Regions from separate parts of the Pseudomonas sp. Marseille-P9899 genome, predicted to be linked through region 3. Evidence: riboswitches for the same ligand, from Rfam matches in the RefSeq annotation. Region 3 holds a riboswitch; each other region holds the start of a gene.
The links. A riboswitch is a leader RNA that binds a small molecule or an ion and turns the genes downstream of it on or off. The one in region 3 is predicted to bind cobalamin.
Positions count from the first base shown of each region.

Region 1 (7,398 bases), on a different contig from region 3:
CAGGCCTTGGCTGCAACTCGCCGCCGCAGTTCGGGCACTTGCCCTTCAACTGACCTTCCGCACAGCTGCGGCAATAGGTGCATTCGAACGAACAGATCAGGGCATCGCGGCTGTCGCCTGGCAGATCGGTGGAGCAGCATTCACAGCAGGGGCGCAGTTCAAGCATTGAAGGTAGTCCTTTGAGGTATGCCGAAGCGTTAAATTGAAGCAACGCTGATGGCAATGCAATAGCGCGCTCAGGGACGGTAGAGATGCGCGTGGCCCGCCCGGTACAGCGCGGACTCACTGAAACTGTCGCTGGCCAACACCCGGCCCACCAGAATCAGCGCCGTGCGGCGGAAACCTTTAAGTGCCGTCTGCTCGACGATGTCGTCCAGCGTGCTCAACACCCAGTCCTGATCCGGCCAGGTGGCACGGTGGACCACGGCGATCGGGCAGTCGCCGCCGTAATGCGGGCGCAGTTGCTCGACGATCTTTGGCAGATGCCGCACCCCGAGGTGAATCGCCATGGTTGTCTTGTGGCTGGCCAGGCTGGCGAGGGCTTCGCCTTCGGGCATGGGCGAGCTGTCGGCGAAGCGGGTGAGGATCACGCTCTGGGCGATGTCCGGCAGCGTCAGCTCGCAGCCGAGCAGGGCGGCGCTGGCAGCGGTGGCGGTCACGCCGGGGATGATCTGGTAAGGAATGCCCAGTTCACGCAGATGACGAATCTGCTCGCCGATGGCGCCGTACAGGGCGGGGTCGCCACTGTGCACCCGGGCCACGTCCTGGCCCTTGGCATGGGCGGCGCTGATCGCCGCGATGATCTGCTCCAGGTGCAGCTCGGCGCTGTTGATGACGGTCTCGGCCTGGTGCCCTTCGAGCACCGCGGCGGGGACCAGGGAACCGGCGTAGATGATGACCGGGCACTGGCGGATCAGGCGCTGGCCCTTGACGGTGATCAGCTCCGGGTCGCCGGGGCCGGCGCCGATGAAATAGACGGTCATGGCAAATCCTTGAACGAGAGGGGGCGGATTATCCGCCAAACGACGGCGCCCAGGCCAATGCCAGGGTCATGTCGTCGTGGACGATGCGGGTGACCCGCAGTTGCGCGGGCTGTCCGCTGACTTGCTCGGCCAGCGCCAGGGCACAGCTCTCGGCCACGCCATGGCAGCCGCTGTGGCGAAAGGCGACCGGCGAGCGGTGGCTGAGGCGGGTGGCGAAGGGCGCCAGTTGCGCGGCACTGAAGAAGGTCAGCGGCAGGTCGAGGTGCGCGGCCAGTTGCAGCAAGCCGGGTTCGTCGTACTTGAGGTCGATGCTGGCAAGGCCGGCGAGGGCTTCGAGAGGGAGGTCATGGGCTTGCAAGGTCCGCCGTAGCAGCCCGGCCAGATTATCGGCCGGACTGCCGCGGCGGCAGCCCAGCCCGGCGAACAGCGGGGTTGCGCCGGGCGGGAAGGGCATCAGGCAGCCTGGCGGCGATACAGCCAGGCGCTGATCAGGCCGAGGGCGACCCAGAACGCCGCATTGGTCAGCAGCGAAGCAACGATGAACTGCGACTCCAGCGCTTCTGGTGCCAGGCTTTCGTGCACTTCCGGTTGCGGAGCGCCGATCACATGCGGCAGCACCAGCAGCACCAGGCCCATGGCCTTGAGCAGCCAGTTACCGGCGAACACCATCAGCGCCAGGCCAACGGCGGTCGCTGCGGCGGTGCCAATCCACCAGTACTGACGCAGGGCCAGGTCGGCGGCGGCGGTACCCGGCAGTTCCGGCGGCAGGCCCAGGTTCGGCGCCAGGCAGAACACGGCGAAACCACCGAGGCCCCACAGCGCGCCGGTAGTCACGCGGCCTGGACGACGCAGGGTGTACATGGCGGCGAGCAGCAGGGCAAAGCCGACTGCGACCACCAGATTGCCGCCCGTGGTGGACAGCACGCGCTGCCAGCCATCTTCCGGCGACCAGGCTTCGGCGTCGTGATGATGTTCCGCGCCGGCGGCGGCGTCGGCGTGTTCGTGCTCCTGGACGGCCGGGGCCGCGGTTTCATAGGTTTCCGCCTGGAGAATCAGCGGCGCGACCCAGAAGCTTTGCAGCAGGGTCAGCAGCAGTGCGGCCAGCAGGCCGGCGAAGCCTGCAGTGCGAGCGATGCGCATGAACATTGGGGCAGGCCTCAGTGGCAAGGGAAAGCGGCGCTGTGACGGGTATCGTGCGCGGCATTGTGCACCGCTTCGATGTGCGAGAAGCCAGCGAAGTAGACCAGGCACAGGCCCAGCACCGAAGCGCTGACGGCAGCGACGATGCGCTGGCTGAGGGTGGTCGGAGTGACGATGGCGTGACTGGCGATGATCGGCATGGCGCTTTCCTCTTGGTGTTGTCGGCAACAGGCAAGCGCGAAGAACCCCTGGCCGGAATCGCCCAGGGGTTGCAACGTCGCCCGCCCACCGCGGGTTTGGTCAATGCTGTTGTTCAGGCCGGTCTCCGGGCTTGCGAGGGCATTTCGCCGTGGCGTCACCTTCCCATGCCCGCAGGCACAGTGGTCTTGACGCTTTCCTCGCTTACCGTTGCGGGGGCAGCACCGGAATTTACCGGTTTCCCGTTTCACCTTGTAACAAAAAGGCACCCAAACGAATCGCGCTAGGAAATCACGCGCGTTGACATCCGTCAATACAGCGGTTGACCGGCTTCGGGGCACTGCGTAGCCTTGCCGGTTCGAGGTTCTCCGGCAAGGGCCGGAGCTAAGACGGGAACGCGGTGCGCCTTTTTCAGGCCAGGCCGCGGCTGCCCCCGCAACTGTAAGCGCTGCCTTCATCGACACAGCCACTGCCAAACCGGCGGGAAGGCGTCGATGCTGCCCTTGAGGGGCACAGCGCGAGCCAGGAGACCTGCCTCGTTCAGTTTCCGACTTTCAACCGGGCGGGGTGATCCGGTGGCGAACGCGCCCAGGCTGCAGGCCTGCGGCTCCCGTCCCGCATGCCCGCCATCCTGCCAAGGGCATCCGACATGAAAACACTGGCCAAACTCCCCGTCACCATCGTTACCGGCTTTCTCGGCTCGGGCAAAACCACCTTGCTGCGGCACATGCTGGACAACGCCCAGGGCCGCCGCATTGCGGTGATCGTCAATGAATTCGGCGAGCTGGGCATCGACGGCGAAATCCTCAAACAGTGCAGCATCGGCTGCACCGAAGAAGAAGCCAGCGGCCGGGTCTACGAACTGGCCAACGGCTGCCTGTGCTGCACCGTGCAGGAAGAATTCTTCCCGGTCATGCGTGAACTGGTCGCCCGCCGTGGCGACCTCGACCACATCCTGATCGAAACCAGCGGTCTGGCGCTGCCCAAGCCGTTGGTGCAAGCCTTCCAATGGCCGGAAATCCGCAACGCCTGCACCGTTGACGCGGTGATCACCGTGGTCGACAGCCCGGCGGTAGCGGCCGGCACCTTCGCCGCCTTCCCTGAGCAGGTCGATGCCCAGCGCAAGCTGGACCCGAACCTGGATCACGAATCCCCGCTGCACGAACTGTTCGCCGACCAACTGGCCAGCGCCGACCTCGTCGTCCTCAACAAGGCCGACCTGATCGCTGCCGATGCCCTGGCCGCCGTGCGCGCCGAAGTGGCTGAAGAGCTGCCGCCTGCCGTGAAGGTGATCGAAGCCAGCAAAGGCGTGCTGCCGCTGGAAGTCCTGCTGGGCCTGGGCGCCGAGTCCGAAGCGCATATCGACGGCCGCCGCACGCACCACGACAGCCATCACGACGACGATGGCGATGATCATGACGATCACGACCACGACGCCTTCGACTCCATCTCCCTGGAACTGCCCGAAGCTGACGAGGCCTTGCTGCTCGACGCGCTGACCCAGTTGGTGGTGGACAGCGGCATTCTGCGGGTCAAGGGTTTCGCGGCGATTCCCGGCAAGCCGATGCGCCTGCTGATCCAGGGTGTTGGCACGCGTTTCGACAAGCACTTCGACCGCGCCTGGCGCACTGACGAAGCGCGGGTCACGCGCCTGGTGCTGATCGGTCAGGAACTCGACGCCGAGGCGCTGCAAGCTCGTCTGCGCGCGGCCCTGGGCGCCTGATCCATGCACCTGCTGCGGACCCAGCCCGGCGGCTTCGTGCCGGACGACAGCATTGCCGACCTCGGGCAGTCTCCCGCCGAGCTGGTGATCCTTTGCAGCGGTGACTCGCACCTGGCGCTGCTGGCGGAAACCGCCCGCGAGTTGCCGGACGACTACCCCAGTCTGCGCTTGGCCAACCCGATGCAGGTGCAGAACCACGCCTCGGTCGACCTTTATGTCGATCAGGTGCTGCGCCACGCCAAGGTCATCCTGGTGTCGCTGCATGGCGGCATCGGCTATTGGCGTTACGGCGTCGAGCAACTGGTGGCTCTGGCCGAGCGCGGTGTGCAACTGATTCTGGTGCCGGGCGACGACCGCCCGGACCCGGAGCTGAGCAGCCTGGGCACGGTTACTGGCGAGCAAGCCGAGCGGCTCTGGCACTTTCTGCGCCAGGGCGGCAAGGCCAATGCCCTGAATTTGTTCAACTGCCTGGCCAGTCTCTGGCTGGGCCGTGATTACCCCTGGGACGAGCCCCGGCAACTGCCGCGTACCAGCCTTTATCACCCGGATCACGCCGAGGCGGACCTCGCCGATTGGCGGGCCGACTGGCGTGCCGGGCAACCGGTGGTGTCGCTGCTGTTCTATCGCTCGCACCTGCAGGCGGCCAACACCGGCTTCGTTGACGTGTTCTGCGAGCGTTTGATCGGCGCCGGGCTCAATCCGCTGCCGATCGCCGTCGCCAGCCTCAAGGAGGCCGGTTGCCTGGCCCAGGTCGAGGCCTGGCTGGACGAAACCGACGCGGCGCTGATCCTCAATACCACCGGTTTTGCCCAGTCCAGTCCGGAACAGCCGCACCTGCGTCCGTTCCGCCGCGACATCCCGGTGCTGCAAGCGATCTGCGCCCAGGACAACGAACCCGGCTGGCAAGCCAGCGAGCAGGGCCTGGGGGCCCGCGACCTGGCGATGCACATCGCCTTGCCGGAACTGGACGGGCGCATCATCACCCGGCCCATCAGCTTCAAGGACCTGGCCTGGCGCAGCGAGCGCAGCCAGTCTGATGTGGTCTGCTACCGCGCGCATCCCGAGCGCATGGATTTCGTCGCCGAACTGGCGCGGCGCTGGTGCGAACTGGCGCGGCTGCCCAACCCGCAGAAGCGGGTGGCGTTGATTCTCGCCAACTACCCGACCCGCGATGGCCGTATCGGCAATGGCGTCGGCCTCGACACCCCGGCGGCAGCGCTGAATATCCTGCGGGCGCTGAAGCAGCAGGATTATCCGGTGGGCGAGTTGCCGGACAGCGGCACCGCGTTGATCCACGACCTGCTCGGCGGCGTCAGCAACGACCTCGACAGCCTCGACCAACGCCCCTGCGCGCAAAGCATGGCGCTGGATGACTATCTGACGGCGTTCGCGCAACTGCCCGAAGCCAATCAGCAGGCGGTGCGCGAGCGTTGGGGCGAGCCGCAGCAAGACCCGATGTTCCGTGGCGGACGGATGATGGTTGCCGGCTTGCGCCTGGGCCTGACTTTCGTCGGCATTCAGCCGGCGCGGGGCTACCAGCTTGATCCGAGCGCGGTCTACCACGACCCGGACCTGGTGCCGCCCCACGGCTACCTGGCCTTCTATTTCTGGCTGCGCCACGCCTTCGCCGCCGATGCGCTGATCCACGTTGGCAAACACGGCAACCTGGAATGGCTGCCGGGCAAGGGCGTCGGCCTTTCCGAACAATGCTGGCCGGACGCGCTGCTCGGGCCGCTGCCGAATATCTATCCCTTTATCGTCAACGACCCGGGCGAGGGCGCCCAGGCCAAGCGGCGCACCCAGGCGGTGATCATCGATCACCTGATGCCACCGCTGACCCGCGCCGAAACCTACGGGCCGCTGCGCAACCTTGAGCTGCTCGCCGACGAGTACTACGAAGCGCAACTGCTGGACCCGCGTCGCGCCATCGAATTGCAGAAAGAGATCCTGCAACTGGTGCGCGACAACCATATCGACCGTGAGCTGCAACTGGACGGCGCGCTGGATGACGCCAATGTCTGGCTGCCGCGGCTGGACACCTACCTCTGCGACCTCAAGGAGTCGCAGATCCGCGATGGCTTGCACGTCTTCGGCGAATCGCCCGGCGGGCGCCTGCGCATCGACACCTTGCAGGCCCTGCTGCGGGTCGCCCGTGGCGATGGCCGCGGCGCCAATGCCAGCCTGCCGCGTGTGCTGGCCCGAGCCCTGGCGCTGGGCTTCGATCCGCTGGACTGCGACCTTGGCCAGCCGTGGGACGGCCCGCGCCCGAAGCGTCTGGCGTCGCTCGACACAGCGCCGTGGCGCACCCAGGGCGACACCCGCGAACGCCTGGAATGGCTGGGCGCGCAATTGATCGAACAAACGCTGGCCGGCGAGCCGGACGTGCCGGCCGAACCTCAGTGGGACGAGGTGCGGACCTTGCTGGCCGCGCTTCGCGACCAGGTGGCGCCGCAACTCGATGCCTGCGGCGAAGCCGAAATGCACGGTGTAATGACCGCCCTCGACGGACGTTTCGTCCCCGCCGGGCCGAGTGGCGCACCAAGTCGTGGGCGCCTGGACGTGCTCCCCACCGGACGCAATTTCTACACCGTCGATGTACGCAACCTGCCCACGGCTACCGCCTGGCGCCTGGGTTTTGCCTCGGCCAACCTGATTCTCGAACGGCACCTGCAAGACCACGGCGACCACCTCCGCCAGCTCGGCCTGTCGGTGTGGGGCACGGCGACCATGCGCACCGGCGGCGACGATATCGCCGGGCCCGGCTGATGGGCGTGCGCCCGGTGTGGGCCGCTGGCAGTCACCGCGTCGATGACTTCGAGATTCTGCCGGTGAGCCTGCTGGACCGGCCGCGGGTGGACGTGACCCTGCGTGTTTCGGGGTTCTTCCGCGATGCCTTCGGCAACCTGATCAAGCTGTTCGATGCCGCGGTACAGGCGGTGGCGGCGCTGGACGAGCCGGATGACCTCAACCCGCTGGCGGCGCGGGTGCGCAGCGAGCGCGCCGAATTGCTCGCCAGCGGGCTGGACGAGGAGCAGGCGCGGCGTCAGGCGGGCTGGCGGATCTTCGGCTCCAAGCCCGGGGCCTATGGCGCCGGGGTGCAGAACGCCATTGACGGACGCCTCTGGCACAGCCGCGAGGACCTTGCCGAGGTCTACCTGAACCACGGCGGCTACGCCTATGGCGGCGCCGACGACGGCACCGAGGCCCGCGGCCATTTCGCCAAGCGCCTGAGCCAGGTGCAGGCGGTGCTGCAGAACCAGGACAACCACGAGCACGACCTGCTCGATTCCAATGACCACTATCAGTTCCAGGGCGGCATGCTCGCGGCGGTGGAAAGCCTCGGCGGCGCGCCGG
Region 1 covers NZ_CAESCG010000001.1:1,002,959-1,010,356, forward strand. Annotated here, with positions in the region: gene HWV67_RS04515 (DUF1272 domain-containing protein) at 1-166, opposite strand, end outside; gene cobM (precorrin-4 C(11)-methyltransferase) at 237-983, opposite strand; gene HWV67_RS04525 (cobalamin biosynthesis protein) at 1,012-1,437, opposite strand; gene HWV67_RS04530 (CbtA family protein) at 1,437-2,129, opposite strand; gene HWV67_RS04535 (CbtB domain-containing protein) at 2,141-2,323, opposite strand; cobalamin riboswitch at 2,423-2,609, opposite strand; cobalamin riboswitch at 2,666-2,874, shown strand; gene cobW (cobalamin biosynthesis protein CobW) at 2,971-4,044, shown strand; partial or broken gene cobN (cobaltochelatase subunit CobN) at 4,048-7,398, shown strand, end outside.
Region 1: it holds a riboswitch for cobalamin, as region 3 does, so the genes downstream of both, HWV67_RS04535 (CbtB domain-containing protein) here and cobO (cob(I)yrinic acid a,c-diamide adenosyltransferase) in region 3, are expected to answer to the same signal.

Region 2 (7,398 bases), on a different contig from region 3:
AGCGGGTGGGTGTCGACCAGTGCTCGCACACCGAAAACTTCATGCAGCAGCTCGCTGGTCAGGACCTCGGCCGGCGTTCCGCTGGCAACGATGCGGCCCTCGGCAATGACGCAGAGCCGGTCGCAAAACGCCGCCGCCAGGTTCAGGTCATGAAAGCTGGCGAGGACGCTCAGATCGAGGCTGCGCAGATGACCCAGGAGCTCGAGCTGATAACGCGGGTCGAGGTGGTTGGTCGGCTCGTCGAGAATCAACAGGCCAGGCTGTTGCACCAATGCCCTCGCCAGCAGCACGCGCTGTTTTTCGCCACCGGACAGGCTGGCAAAACTGCGCAGCGCGCACGCCGTGAGCCCTACCCGCTCCAGCGCCTGCGCCACCTGCACGGCATCGTCCGCGCTGTCACCGTCGAACAGGCCTTGATGCGGGGTACGCCCCATGGCCACGACGTCGGCAACGGTCAGGCCGAATTCCTGGGGAAACTCCTGCAACACCACGGCAATGCGCTGTGCGCACCAGCGCGGGGTGCGCCGCCACAGGTTCTCGCCGTCCAGCGTCACGCTGCCCAGGGCCGGTTCATAGGCACGGTAGGCGCAGCGCAACAGGCTGGTCTTGCCGCTGCCGTTGGGGCCGATCAGACCGACGAATTCGCCCTGGCCAACCTGCAGGTGGATATCCCGCAGCAGCCAGAGCGGATCGCGGTCACGGCCGGGGGCGGCCCAGGCCAGCCCCTCGATACTGAGTGAGGACATTCAGTCTCCGTGCGCCCCCGCCCGGGGCGCGGCAGTCAGAAGGTGTAGTCAGCCGTGACGAAGAACGAGCGCGGCTCGCCCAGGTACCACTGCCGACCGTTGTTGCCGGTGGTGGTGGCGTACTGACGATCGAACAGGTTGTTCAGTTGCAGGCCGAGGGTCAGGTCCGGCTGGACGTGCCAGTCGACGTTGGCATCGACCACGGTGTAACTCGGGACTTCAACCGTGTTGGCGTTGTCGCCATAACGGCTGTCCACGTAGCGCGCACCCGCACCCGCGCTGAAGCGCTCGGCGAAGTCCTTGCTCAGCCACAGGTTGGCGGAACGGCGTGGCACGTTGACCGGTTGATTGCCCTTGAAGTCGTTGCTGCCGCTGGCGAACTCGTCGTACTCGGCGCGAACCCAGGCGGCGTTGGCCGAAAGCTGCACGTCGTATGGCAGACGCAGTTCCAGGGTGGCCTCGATGCCGTCGGAGGACTGCTGGCCGATCTGCTGCTGGATCGTCGGGTTGACCGGATCAGTGCTCAGCAGCTTCTTCTTGACGATGTGATACGCGGCCAGGGTCCATTCGCCACGGCCATCGAGCAACTGCTGCTTGATGCCCACTTCAGTCTGTTTCGCGGTGCTGAGGTCCCATTGCTGCTGCGCGGTCGAGAGGGTCAGCAGGTTGCTGACGCCTTCGGTGCTGGTCGCGTACTGGCCGTACAGCGAAAGGTCCTCGGTGACGGCGAACACCAGGCCGGCGCGCCAGTTGCCGCCGGACAGGCTGCGATCGCTGCGGGTATCGGTCGCCACGTCGGTACGGTCGAGGTGAACCTGATCGCGGCGCACGCCGGTGATCAGCGACAACTGCTCGGTGAGCTGGGTACGGTTCTCGGCGAACAGCGAGAACTGCTTCGCCTGGTTGGCGTCGCGGGAGCGATACGGGTCGGTGCTGACATAGCCGCCGCCACCCGAGCCGGCCAGCGGCACGGTGTCGCTGTAGACGTTGTCGAAGTCATGCTTGCGCACGAAGCGGATCGAGTTGTAGTCCGCGCCGACCACGGTGCGGCTGTCCAGTCCGAACAGCGAATGCTGCAGGGTGAAGGTCTGACGGTCGCCCACCTGCTCCTGAGTCTGCTTGATGCTGATGAAGCTGTCGCGGCGCACGAGGTCACCCGGCAGCCAGGTGTAAGTCTCGGCATTGCGCCAGCGGCGCTGGGCCTTGAGGAAGTACAACTGGTTGCTGGCGCTGAGGTTGTCGTTGATCGTCCAGTCCGTGACCAGCCGGGTGGACTGGTCGTTGTAGTGATCGGTCGCGTCCTCGACGTTGTAGTTGTGGTCGCGCAGCGACTCGCGGAAATGCCCGTCCACCAGCGGCGTACCGAAGTAGCGCTGCGGCTCCTGGTCAACGTAGTCATGGCTGAAGGTGAAGCTCAGGTCGTCGGTGGCCTGCCAGCGCAGCGAGCCGCTGAGGGCGATGCTTTCCGAGTTGCCGCGATCAACCCAGCCGTTGCTCGCCTGCTGGTTCAGGTTGAAGCGGTAGCTGAGGGTATCGGTCAGCGAGCCGCCGCTGTCCAGCGCGGCCTGGCGTTTGTCGTCCGAGCCATAGCCGAGGCGCAGGTGATTGCGGATCTCGCCCTCGAACGGTTTCTTCGGCACCACGTTGATCACCGCACCGGTAGCGCCTTCGCCATAGAGCACCGAAGCCGGGCCGCGCAGCACATCGATGCGTTCCACCGCCCAGGTGTCCACCGGGAAGGTGACGGTGCCGGCGCCGACATACAGGCGGGTGCCGTCATACAACTGCATGGTCGAGCTGTGGCCGGTGAAGCCGCGGGCCGACAGCGCGGTGCCGCCGTTGCCGGGGGTGCCGATGAAGGTGACGCCCGGGGAACGGGTCACGGCGTCCTGCACCGTGGCGTTGTTGCGCTTGAGGATCTGCTCGGCGCTGATGCTGGTCACACTGGCCGGGGTTTCCAGCGGCGTCAGCCCCAGGCGCGAGCCGCTGGTGCTCGCGGTATGCAGGTCAGGCTGGGGATTCTGCTCGGCGACCTCGTTGATGGCGGTGGCCGGCAAGGACAGGGCTTTGTCGTCTTCGGCGGCGTGCGCCGGGAGGGACAGAAACACGCAAGGTGCGAGGCTGGCACACAGCAGCGTGCCCGAGAAGGAGTTGAACAGGGAGTTACGGGACATGTCGTTCCACTTGAAGCAGGAATGAAAGAATCCCGGAGGGAACAACGCATAGGGAATCGCGGGCGCGACAGCCCACGGAAACCGGCCTGCGCCCGCCCACCGCGGGTTTGCCAAACAATGCTTCAGGCCGGTCTCCGGGCTCGCGAGGGTCATGAAACATTCACCTTCCCATGCACGGGGCACAGTGGCGTATCGAATGTTTCGCTCGCATACCGTTGCGGGGGCAGCGCCGGACTGATCAGCAAAGTGACGAACCGGCTTCCCGTTTCACCCCATACACGACGGTATGGGACACCTGAAACAGGCGCGCATCTGACCATCAAAGTGTTGGAAGGTCAACGACACAGGTGTTGGTGGCCGGCCCGCGGACCGCATGGGCATCTACACATCTCACCGGCAAAGATACTGGTTTGACGCGGAACTTGTGGGAGCGGATTTATCCGCGAAGGGTCGCATAGCGGCCCCAAAACCATCCAGCACGGGGTGGCTGTCTATATCCGGAATATCTGTCGACCTTCAGGATGCCTGAAGGTGAGATCCAATCCACGCAGGAACAGGGTGGTGGATGGGTTTAGGGCCGCTGCGCGGCCCTTCGCGGATGAATCCGCTCCCACAGAATCGCAAGTGGCTGAAGGTTTGCGATTGCCTGCGAGAGGTGTAGATACCGGACCCCAGGACCGGCAATCACCGATGCATCGCCTCAGCCCAGTTCGTTGATGCACACCACTTTTGGCTGCGTCATGTCTTCATAGGCGAAGCGCACCCCTTCCCGGCCGAGGCTGCCGTATTTGAAGCCGCCGAATGGCATGGCGTCGAAGCGGTAGTCGGACGAGTCGTTGATCATCACGCCACCGGCCTCGATGCGCCGCGCCAGCTTCAGCGCGGTCGACAGGTCGCGGGTGAACACGCCGGCGTGCAGGCTGTATTCCGGCGCGTTGGCCAGGGCGACGGCGTCGTCGAGGTGGTCGAACGGTTCGAGGATCACCACCGGCGCGAACACTTCCTGCTGCCAGATCCGGCTGCCGTGGCTGACCTGTTCCAGCACGGTCGGTGCGTACAGCGCGCCCTCGCGGCGATGACCGCAAAGCACCCTGGCGCCGTCCACCACGGCGTCCTCGACCAGTTGCTCGGTACGGCAGGCCGCCTGCTCGGTGACCATCGGCCCGACATCCGTTTCGCGAAGCGACGGGTCGCCCAGGTTCAAGGCCCGCGACTGCGCCACGAACTGTTCGCGGAACGCTGGATAAATCTCGCGGTGCACCAGGATCCGCTGGGTACCGATGCAGTTCTGCCCGGCGGCCCAGAAGGCACCCGAAACACAGGACTCCACGGTCGGCCCGAGGTCGCAGTCTTCCAGCACCAGCACCGGCGCGTTGCCGCCCAGGTCCATCGCCAGCTTTTTCAGCCCGGCGCTGCGGGCGATGGATTCGCCGGTGGCAAAGCCGCCGGTGAAGGAAATCATCCGCACCTCGCGCAGTTCGACCAGCGCCCGGCCCAGTTCCACGCCGCCGGTGGCGGTGGTCACCACGCTGTCCGGGAGGCCGGCCTGGACCAGGCACGCCACCAGTTTCAACGCCGACAACGGCGCCAGCTCGGACGGTTTGAGGATCACCGCGTTACCGCCGGCAATCGCCGGGCCCAGCTTGTGCGCGACCAGATTCAGCGGGTCGTTGTAAGGCGTGATCGCGACGATCAGCCCCAGCGGCTCGCGGGTGAACCAGCCCTGGCGCGACTCCGAACCTTCATAGGCTTCGAACGGCACCACTTCACCGGCATTGCGCCGCGCTTCTTCGGCGGACAGCTTCAGCGTGTTCACACAGCGCTTCACTTCCTTCTCGGCCTGGCGCAGGGTTTTCCCGGCTTCGGCCACGATCAGGCTGGCGAACGCCGCGGCGTCGGCTTCCACAAGTCGCGCGGCCTCCTCGAGAATCCGCGCACGGCGATGGCGTGGCAACGCCGCGCTTTCGCTGACGCCCGCCCGCGCCCGCGCCAGCAGGCCCGGCACCGCTGCAGCGTCGAGGTTGGGCACGCGACCGACCACACGGCCATCGAACGGGCTGAACACCTCGATGTGGCTGGGGGCTACGGATTGAACACTGGTCATGCGAGATACGCTCATGAAAGGCTCCCGTTACTGTCGGTCGGTGGTGTGCAGGGCGATGATGTCGGAGAGCAAGGCAAACGCCGTCTCGATCCGGCCGGCGCCTGGCCCGGACACCGTGACGGCGCCCAGCAGTTCGGTGTTGAACGAGATCGCGTTGACCGCGCCGGAGATGCCGGCCAGCGGGTGCTCGACCGGAAGCAAGCGCGCTTCGACGCTGGCGGAAACCGAACCGTCAGCCGCCTTGCTGGCGGCGCCGATCAGTTTCCAGCACTGCCCGGTAGCCTGCGCCTTGACGATGTCCGCCGCGCTGATGCCACTGATGCCCGAGCAGGCGACATCGCTGACACTCAACCGCGCGTCCAGCAGTTCGTTGGCGAGGATCACCACTTTCAGGCGCACGTCATGGCCCTCGACGTCCGCGGTCGGGTCGGCTTCGGCGTAGCCCAGTTGTTGCGCCTGGGCCACCGCATCGCTGAATGCCAGGCCGTCCTTCATCCGGGTCAGCACATAGTTGGAAGTGCCGTTGAGGATGCCCTCGAAACCTTGGATTTCCGCACCGGCCAGGGCCTGCCGGGCCAGGCGGATCACCGGCGTTCCGCTCATCACCGAGCCTTCGTATTCGAACGCCAGGCCCTTGCGACGGGCCAGCGCCTTGAGCTCGGCACCGTGCAGGGCAATCGGGCCCTTGTTGGTGGTGACCACATGAATGCCGCTTTCCAGCGCCCAGCGGCAGAAGGTGGCTGCCGGCTCGCCGTCGACCGGGTTGGTGAAGGTCGCCTCGGCAATGATGTCGGCGCCGGACTGCTTGATCACCGTTTCATTGAAGGCTTCGGCGGTACCGCCGGCGATCCGTGCCAACGCACCCTTCTCGGCAGGCAGCGCGACCAGCTCGGCGGCGTCCAGGCCGTTGCGGTTGACCACCGAGCCGAGAAACAGGTCGGTGACGCCAACGATCTTCAGGCTGAAACCGAGGGCCGCCTTCCAGGTGGCATTACGTTCTGCGATCAACTGGGCCAGGCCACGGTTCACACCACCGAAGCCGACCAGGGCAATGTTGTATTCAGTCACGAAGGCATTCCTCTTTGCTGTTGTTTGATGGCATCAGCGTACGAGTCGGGCCAGGGCACTTGAATACGGCAAAACGCTGTATTTGTTGAGCGATTTGCACAGTGGAAAGAGATGGTGGGACGCTGATTTTTGGGCTTAGGTGCCGTGGGCTTATCCAGTCGATGTGGCGAGGCTGCCGGCCCCTTCCGCCTTTACGGCGGGTCCTTTTGTCTTGGCAAAATGGACGAAAACCGCTGGCTCCTGCATACGGCCCTACGCTGCGCTCCGGGTCCCCTCCCTCCGGTGTCTTACGGGGCCACGCGGCCTACGACTTGCTGCGCAAGTCTACATCTCGCGTCTTCGGCTACGCCGAAGGGTGCTGCGCACCTGCCCCTTCAGACACCTCCACTCGGCCTCCTGACGTCGCACCTTGTGGCGTCTGGACTTGCGCGCACTAAGAGCAGAAGCAAGATCGAGAGCAAGTCGGTGGTTTCATCAGATTCTGATTTCGAAGATCCGTCAGTACAGGCGCCGCCCGTAACTTCGCGACTTCAGGAGGCCGAGCGGAGGTGCCTGTAGGGGCAGGTGCGCAGCACCCTTCGGCGTTAGCCGAAGACGCGAGATGTAGACTTGCGAAGCAAGTCGTAGGCCGCGTGGCCCCGAAAGGCGCCGTAGCGAGGGGACCCGGAGCGCAGCGTAGGGCCGGATGTGGGAGCGAGCGGTTTTGCCTACTTTTTCCAAGAAAAAAGTAGGACGCCGTAAAGGCGGAAGGGGCCGGCAGCCTCGCCACATCGAATGGATAAGCTCACAGCACCCAAGCCAAAGCCACGCCCCCCCACCATTCCGTGAAGAACCTAATAATTGGATCTGCTTTGTAGCCCTACGGGACGCCGAACCGTCGCGATGGGCTCAACTGACTGGCATTGGCCGGAAGGGCTACTTCAGAAAACAGCAGAAAGAACAAACGAGGTCACGGTGTTTTCCACGCCGGGCATGGCCGCGATTTCTTTCCAGACCGCGTGAACCCGCTCGGGGCTCGCCGCGTTGACCCGCAGCATCAGGTCGAACTCGCCACTGAGCACCTCGCACTGGACCACCTCGGGAATGGTGCCCAGTTTGGCCAGCACATCGTCGCCGCGCATGCGGTCGTAGCGGTATACGAAAATCGCCGCGCTGATCAGCGACGAAGGCCGGCGAGCGTTGCCCAGCCGCACGGTATAGCCCTGGATCGCGCCATCGCGCTCAAGCCGTTCGACGCGCTGGCGCACCGCATTGCGCGACAGGTTGACCTTGGCCCCCAGCTCCGCATGAGCGATCCGCGCATTGG
Region 2 covers NZ_CAESCG010000001.1:2,068,064-2,075,461, forward strand. Annotated here, with positions in the region: gene HWV67_RS08875 (ABC transporter ATP-binding protein) at 1-746, opposite strand, end outside; gene HWV67_RS08880 (TonB-dependent receptor) at 782-2,920, opposite strand; cobalamin riboswitch at 3,029-3,234, opposite strand; gene HWV67_RS08885 (aldehyde dehydrogenase family protein) at 3,621-5,039, opposite strand; gene HWV67_RS08890 (homoserine dehydrogenase) at 5,052-6,092, opposite strand; gene HWV67_RS08895 (Lrp/AsnC family transcriptional regulator) at 7,013-7,398, opposite strand, start outside.
Region 2: it holds a riboswitch for cobalamin, as region 3 does, so the genes downstream of both, HWV67_RS08880 (TonB-dependent receptor) here and cobO (cob(I)yrinic acid a,c-diamide adenosyltransferase) in region 3, are expected to answer to the same signal.

Region 3 (7,398 bases):
CGCCCTGGCGTTTCAGCCAGCGGCACAGCGCGGTCACCAGCGTGCTTTTGCCGGCATCGGAGGTGGTGCCTTGCACCATCAGGGTGGTCATGGCGTTTCCTTGCGGTAGTCGTCCAGCGCCACGGCCAGCCGCTGCCAGTCGGCGTCCTCGGCGGGCAGGCCGAAGCGCAGGCTCGGCGGATGATCGAACAGGCGCAGGAGAATGCCGCGCCGGGCCATGAAGTCGTGAATCGCGGCGGCCTGGTCATGGCGCAGGTACTGGAACAGGTCGCAGCCGCCGGCGGGCGTGAGCCCGGCGCTGTCCAGCAGCGCGGCGAGACGGGTGCTGGCGGCGGCGCAGCGTTCGGTCTGCTGGCGCTGGCTGGCCAGATCAGTGAAACAGGCCTGGGCCAGCACCCGGGTCGGGCCGCTGACAGACCACGGCCCCAGCTCTTCGGCCAGCGCACGCAGCAGCAACGGCTCGGCCAGCACACAGCCAAGGCGGACCCCGGCCAGGCCGAAGAACTTGCCGAACGAACGCAGAACGATCAGGCCCTCGCGCGCGCTGTGGGCGGCGATGCTGTGCGCCGGCGTGTTGTCCATGAAGGCTTCGTCCACCAGCAGCCAGCCGCCGTGGCGCGACAGGCGCTGATGCCAGTCGAGCAAGGTGTCCGCCGGCAGCAGGCGGCCCGTAGGATTGTTGGGGTTGACCACCACCAGCACGTCGAGGTGGTCGAGTTGCCCGGCGAGTTGCTCCTCGCTCAATTCCAGCACGTGATGCCCGGCACGGCGCCAGCCTTCGGCATGCTCGGCATAGCACGGCGAGAGCACGCCGACGGTGCCGCGCGGGCGCAAGCGCGGCAGCGCCTGGATCGCCGCCTGCGAGCCGGCTACCGGCAGCAGGTGCGAGACGCCGTAATACCCGGCTGCGGCCTGCTCCAGGCCATCATCGGTTTCAGGCAGTCGCGCCCAGGCGCGCAATGGAATCTCGGGGATGGGGAAAGACCAGGGCGCTATGCCGCTGGACAGGTCCAGCCAGTCCTCGCGGGCGATGCCGTAGTGCTCGATCGCCCGCAGCAGGCGGCCACCGTGTTCAAGCATAGAATTCGGCTCCCAGGCACAGCAGCAACAGCCACAACCAGACGCCCTGACACACCAGCCGCCAGCCGCGCTCGATGGAGCCGGCGTCGGCCGCCGGGCCTTCGCCCAGGCGGGCGCGCTCGTGCAACTCACCGTGGTAGACCGCCGGCCCACCCAGCTCGACGCCAAGGGCACCGGCCCCAGCCGCCATCACCGGGCCGGCGTTGGGGCTGTCCCATTGCGGCGCCTGCTGGCGCCAGCACTTCAGCGCCAGGCGGGTCTTGCCGAGCAGCGCGTAGGTTAGCGCCACCAGCCGCGCCGGCAGGTAATTGAGCACGTCGTCGATACGCGCCGCGGCCCAGCCGAAGCGCTCGAAGCGTTCGTTGCGGTAACCCCACATGGCATCCAGCGTATTGCTCAGACGATAGAGCACCACCCCCGGCGCGCCAGCAACGACAAACCAGAACAACGCGGCGAACACCGCGTCGCTGCCGTTTTCCAGCACCGACTCGGTCGCGGCGCGGGCCACGGCGGTTTCGTCCAGCTCGGAAGTCTGCCGGCTGACCAGATAACCCACGCGCTGACGCGCTTCGTCCAGGTTGCCAGCGCGCAGGGCATCGGCCACCGGCTGCACATGCTCACCGAGGCTGCGCAGACCGAGGGCGCAGTACAACGCGAGGATCTCCACCAGCCAGCCGATGTACGGCAGCCAGGACAAGGCCGTGGCCAGCAGCGTCAATGGCACCACCGCGAGAACCCAGGCGGTGACGCCATGGCTGCGCCAGCCGCGCCCGCCCGCGTTGAAACGCTGTTCCAGGCGCCCGGCCATGTTGCCGAACGCCACCAGCGGATGCCAGCGCCGCGGTTCGCCCAGCAGAGCGTCCAGCGCCACCCCGGCCACGGTCAGCAAGGCCACACTCATTCGGCTTCTCCCCATTGGTTTTCAAACAGCATGTCCGCCAGCGGTCGCGGCGTGGTCCAGCCTTCCAGCGCCAGCATCGGCGCCGGGTAAAATTCGTGCACCGGGCCCAGGCAGAGAATCGCCAGCGGCTTGGCGCCCACCGGCATGCCCAGCAGATCGGCCAGTGCCTGCGGATCGAACAGCGACACCCAGCCCATCCCCAGGCCTTCGGCGCGGGCCGCCAGCCACAGGTTCTGGATGGCGCAGGACAGCGAGGCGAGGTCCATTTCCGGCAAGGTGCGACGGCCGAAGATATGCGCCTCGCGCTTGTCCATCAGCGCGGCGACCAGCACTTCGGCGCAGTCGTTGATGCCTTCGACCTTGAGTTTCATGAACTCATCGGAGCGCTGCCCCAGCGCTTCGGCGGTGCGTATGCGCTCGTCCTCCACCAGCGCCTGAATGCGCTGGCGCAGGTCGCGGCGGGTAATGCGGATGAAGCGCCAGGGCTGCATCAAGCCGACGCTGGGCGCCTGGTGCGCCGCCTCCAGCAAACGGGCGAGCAACTCGGGCGCTACCTCGCCGCCGCTGAAATGACGCATGTCGCGGCGCTCGCCGATGGCGCGGTAGATCGCCGCGCGCTCGGCCTCGCTGTAGGCGTGTTCGCTCATGGTGCCAGCAGCGCCGCCGTCGCATCAGGGTTGGACGGGAAGTAGAAATGCACGTACGACGCGGTCAACCGGCCAAGGCGGTACACCGCTTCGGCGCCACGTCCGCCGTTGGGGCTCTGGCCGCGGGCGATGGGTTCCAGTTCGGTGCTGGTCAGCGAATGGTGGTAGGTGTGCCCGCGCAGGGTGCCTTCCGGCAGTTCCACCGCTTGCAGGGCCAGCGCGGCAAGGCGCTTCTGCATCACCGCTTCGCCGGACAGCAGCCCGGCCAGCTCGGCACGCTCGCCGACGACATCGGTCAGCGCATCGAGCAGGAAGAGCATGCCCCCGCACTCGGCCAGCAACGGCTTGCCCGCCTGATGGTGGGCGCGGATGGCCGCCAGCATCGGCGCGTTCGCGGCGAGGGTGTGGTGGTGCAGTTCCGGGTAGCCGCCGGGCAGGTACAGGCTGTCGGCCGGCGGGATTTCGCGGTCGTGGACCGGCGAGAAGAAACTCAGCTCAGCACCCATCGCCCGCAGCAGCTCAAGGTTGGCGCCGTAGGTGAAGGCGAACGCTTCGTCGCGGGCCACGGCAATGCGCACGCCCTCAAGACGACGCTCGATGCTGCGCGGCGCCGGCCCGCTGAACGCCACCGGCGGCGGTAAGGCCGACTGGCAACTGTCGCCCAGCGCCTTGGCGGCGGCATCGAGGCGGTGGTCGAGGTCGGTCAGTTCGCTGGCCTGGACCAGCCCGAGGTGGCGACTCGGCAGTTCGATGCCGGTCTCCCGCGACAGCCCGCCGTACCAGCGCAGCCCTTCGGTCAGGCTGCCTTCAAGCAGCTGCGCGTGGCGCAGCGAGCCGACCCGGTTGGCCAGCACCCCGGCGAACGGCAGGTCGGGCTGGTAACGCGCCAGGCCGAGGGCCAGAGCGCCGAAAGTCTGGGCCATGGCCGTGCCGTCGATCACCGCCAGCACCGGCACGCCGAAATGCCGCGCCAGGTCGGCGCTGGACGGCGTGCCGTCGAACAGCCCCATGACGCCTTCGATCAGGATCAGGTCGGCCTCGGCCGCCGCTTCCCAGAGCAGGCGCCGGCTTTCCTCGGCGCCGACCATCCACAGGTCGAGCTGGTACACCGGCGCGCCGCTGGCACGTTCGAGAATCATCGGGTCGAGGAAATCCGGGCCGCACTTGAAGACCCGGACCTTGCGCCCCTGGTTACGGTGCAGACGGGCCAGGGCCGCGGTGACGGTGGTCTTGCCCTGACCGGAAGCCGGCGCGGCGATCAGTACCGCCGGGCAATGCCGGGTGTCGCTCATAGTTCGACGCCCTTCTGGGCACGGATGCCGGCCTGGAAGGCGTGTTTGATCATGCCCATTTCGGTGACGGTGTCGGCCAGTTCGATCATCTCGTCCTTGGCGCCGCGGCCGGTCACGATCACGTGCTGCATCGGCGGGCGGGCCTGCAGGTCGGACAGCACCTGTTCGAGGTCGAGGTAACCGTGCTTGAGGGCGATGTTCAGCTCATCGAGCACCACGAAGCCGATGCTCGGGTCTTGCAGCAGTTGCCGGGACACCGCCCAGGCGGCTTCGGCGGCGGCGATGTCGCGCTGGCGGTCCTGGGTTTCCCAGGTGAAGCCCTCGCCCATCACGTGATAGCGCACTTCTTCAGGGAAGCGGCGGAAGAACAGCTCTTCGCCCGTGGCGTTGCGCCCCTTGATGAACTGCACCACGCCGCACTGCATGCCGTGGCCGAGAGCCCGGGCGAGCATGCCGAAGGCCGAGCTGCTTTTGCCCTTGCCATTGCCGCTGAGTACCAGCAACAGGCCGCATTCATTTGGGGAGTTGGCGATGCGCTCGTCGATCACCGCCTTTTTGCGCAGCATGCGCGCCAGGTGGCGTTCGTCACGTTCGGTGGATTCGGTCATCGGGATCTCCGCGGGCCACTGTCGGCGCGGCTTGTCCGCTGGAGCGACAAGGCTGGGGGCAACGACAGATGAAGGGGTGGTGGCACACGGAACGCGCAGGAGTCGGGCGGCAAGACCCGAAAAACCGCGCATCACCCTCCGTGATGCCGTTGACTGTTTGCAGGCCGGTCTCCGGGCTCATGAGCGGATTTCAGATCCTGGCCGGGCGCCTTCCCGGGTGACGACACCCAGTGGCCATGCGCAGCCTTGACTCATTTACCGTTGCGGGGGCAGCGCCGGAATCGCACGTCTGGCGTGCTCACCGGCTTCCCTGTTTCACCCTGTCGGCCGGCGGGCCACAGAGCACCTGAAACAAGCCGCAAAGGTTAGAGGGTTGGACCCGGAGCGTCAATGAAAGGCGCCCGGTACGAGGCGACCGATGGCGTTTCTGTCGTCTTGTGCAACACTCAGTCGAGTGATATCAAAGTGCCACGGTTTTCCGCTGTACTCGTACAACAATTACGAAAGGAGAGCAGCATGCAAGGCCTGATCATCAACAATCCTCGCCTGGAATTCCTGCGCCCGGCGCTGGAGCGTTGGGGCGAATGCATCGAACGCTTCAACCAGACCCTCGGCGACAACGAAGGACCTTACTGGCAAGGGCTCCAGGGCAACCTCGGGATCCTCTCGGCAGCCATCTGGCAAGCCGAGCTGGTCACCCTTCAGGATTTCCAGAGCAAGAAACAGCGCGACGAAGGCGAACGCGGTGCCCGCTGCGACTTGCTGATCGCCAGCCGCGATGAATCGGCGTACCTGCATGCCAGCCAGCGCTGGCCGAAGGTCGGCCGGCTGGACCTGAGCCCGGCCTTGCAGGAAGTCAGCGCCAGCGCGCGCAATGTCGCCTACCCGAGCCAGTTGAAGATCGCCGCGCTGTTCGCCAGCCCGTGCAAACTGGGCCAGCATGCCAGCCCCGAAGAATTGCAGGACCTGGTCGACGACCTGCAAAAACACAACGCCTGCGTTATTGCCTGGTGTTTCCCGTATGGCTATCGAAAGCTGCACGACGAGTTCGGCCAGTACTATCCCGGGGTTGCCCTGCTGTTGAAGCAGGCCTGAGGATTGCCGGGGTCGCCTTGCGGCCCCGGCGATTGAACCTCCCTCCTCCGATCCGCCTCTGACTCCTTGTAAGGACCCGTTCCCCGAGGAGTCGCTCATGTCTTCACTACGCATCGCCCTGCTACTGGCCATCACCACCGGACTGAGCGCCTGCGGTGAAACCGCCCGGCTCCAGGTCACCGACGGCAGCGGCCCGACCCCGCAATTGCCGGAACCGAACAAGACGCTGATCCCCACCGTCAACATCGCCCCTGCGGTCGGCTGGCCGAAAGGCGCCAAGCCCGTCGCGGCGCCCGGCACCCAGGTGGCGGCTTTCGCCAGCGGCCTGGACCATCCGCGCTGGCTGTACGTGTTGCCCAACGGCGACGTGCTGGTGGCGGAAACCAACGCCCCGCCAAAACCCGAGGACGGCAAGGGCATCAAGGGCTGGGTGATGAACAAGGTCATGGCCCGCGCGGGTGCTGCCGTCCCCAGCGCCAATCGCATCAGCCTGCTGCGCGATACCGACGGCGACGGCATCGCCGAAACCCGCACGCTCTTCCTGATAAACCTCAACTCCCCGTTCGGCATGACCCTCGTGGGCAACGACCTCTATGTGGCCGACACCGATCGCCTGCTGCGCTTCAAATACGAAACCGGCGCCACCGTGATCAACACGCCCGGCGAAGTCGTCGCCGAGCTGCCCGGCGGCCCGCTGAACCACCACTGGACCAAGAACGTGATTGCCAGCCGCGACGGCAAGAAGCTCTACGTCACCGTCGGCTCCAACAGCAACGTCGCCGAGAACGGCCTGGACAAGGAAGAAGGCCGCGCGGCGATCTGGGAAATCGACCCGGCCACCGGCAGCCACCGAATCTTCGCCTCAGGCCTGCGCAACCCCAACGGCCTGGCCTGGGAACCGCGCAGCGGGCAACTGTGGACGGCGGTGAACGAGCGTGACGAAATCGGCAGCGATCTGGTGCCGGACTACATCACCTCGGTGCGCGACGGCGGTTTCTATGGCTGGCCGTTCAGCTATTACGGGCAACATGTGGATGTGCGCGTGCAACCGCAGGACCCGAGCCTGGTGGCCAAGGCCATCGCCCCGGACTACGCGGTCGGCCCACATACCGCGTCTCTGGGCCTGACCTTCGCTGAGCCCGGCGTCCTGCCGCCGCCGTTCGACCAGGGCGCGTTCATCGGCCAGCACGGCTCCTGGAACCGCAAGCCGCACAGTGGCTACAAAGTGCTGTTCGTGCCGTTCAGTACCACGGGCAAACCAGCGGGCAAACCGATCGATCTGCTCACCGGCTTCCTCAATGACGACGGCAAGGCCATGGGCCGGCCGGTGGGGGTGATCAACGATCAGCGCGGCGGGCTGCTGGTGGCCGACGACGTGGGCAATGTGATCTGGCGGGTCAGCAAGGCGCCTTGAGGACGTTCAGCGCTTGCGACACAGCGTCAGGCCGTCACCCAGCGGCAGCAGCGACAAATCCACCCGCACATCGTCACGCAGCGCCAGGTTCAAGGCCTGGATGGCACGGGTGTCGTCGCTGTCGGGCTGCGCCTGCAGCACCCGGCCGCTCCACAAGGTGTTGTCGAACAGCACGACGCCGCCCTGGCGCAGCAGGCGCAGGGCTTCTTCGAGGTAGCGTGGATAGTTGGCCTTGTCGGCATCGATGAAGATCAAGTCGAACGCGCCGTCCGCCAGCGTCGCCAGGGTGTCCAACGCCGGACCAGGGCGCAGCTCGATACGGCTTTCCACGCCCGCCTCCCGCCAGTAGCGGCGAGCGATG
Region 3 covers NZ_CAESCG010000003.1:815,601-822,998, reverse strand. Annotated here, with positions in the region: gene HWV67_RS19495 (cobyric acid synthase) at 1-91, opposite strand, end outside; gene cobD (threonine-phosphate decarboxylase CobD) at 88-1,080, opposite strand; gene cbiB (adenosylcobinamide-phosphate synthase CbiB) at 1,073-1,981, opposite strand; gene bluB (5,6-dimethylbenzimidazole synthase) at 1,978-2,628, opposite strand; gene HWV67_RS19475 (cobyrinate a,c-diamide synthase) at 2,625-3,920, opposite strand; gene cobO (cob(I)yrinic acid a,c-diamide adenosyltransferase) at 3,917-4,528, opposite strand; cobalamin riboswitch at 4,674-4,893, opposite strand; gene HWV67_RS19465 (hypothetical protein) at 5,045-5,623, shown strand; gene HWV67_RS19460 (PQQ-dependent sugar dehydrogenase) at 5,721-7,037, shown strand; gene HWV67_RS19455 (O-methyltransferase) at 7,044-7,398, opposite strand, start outside.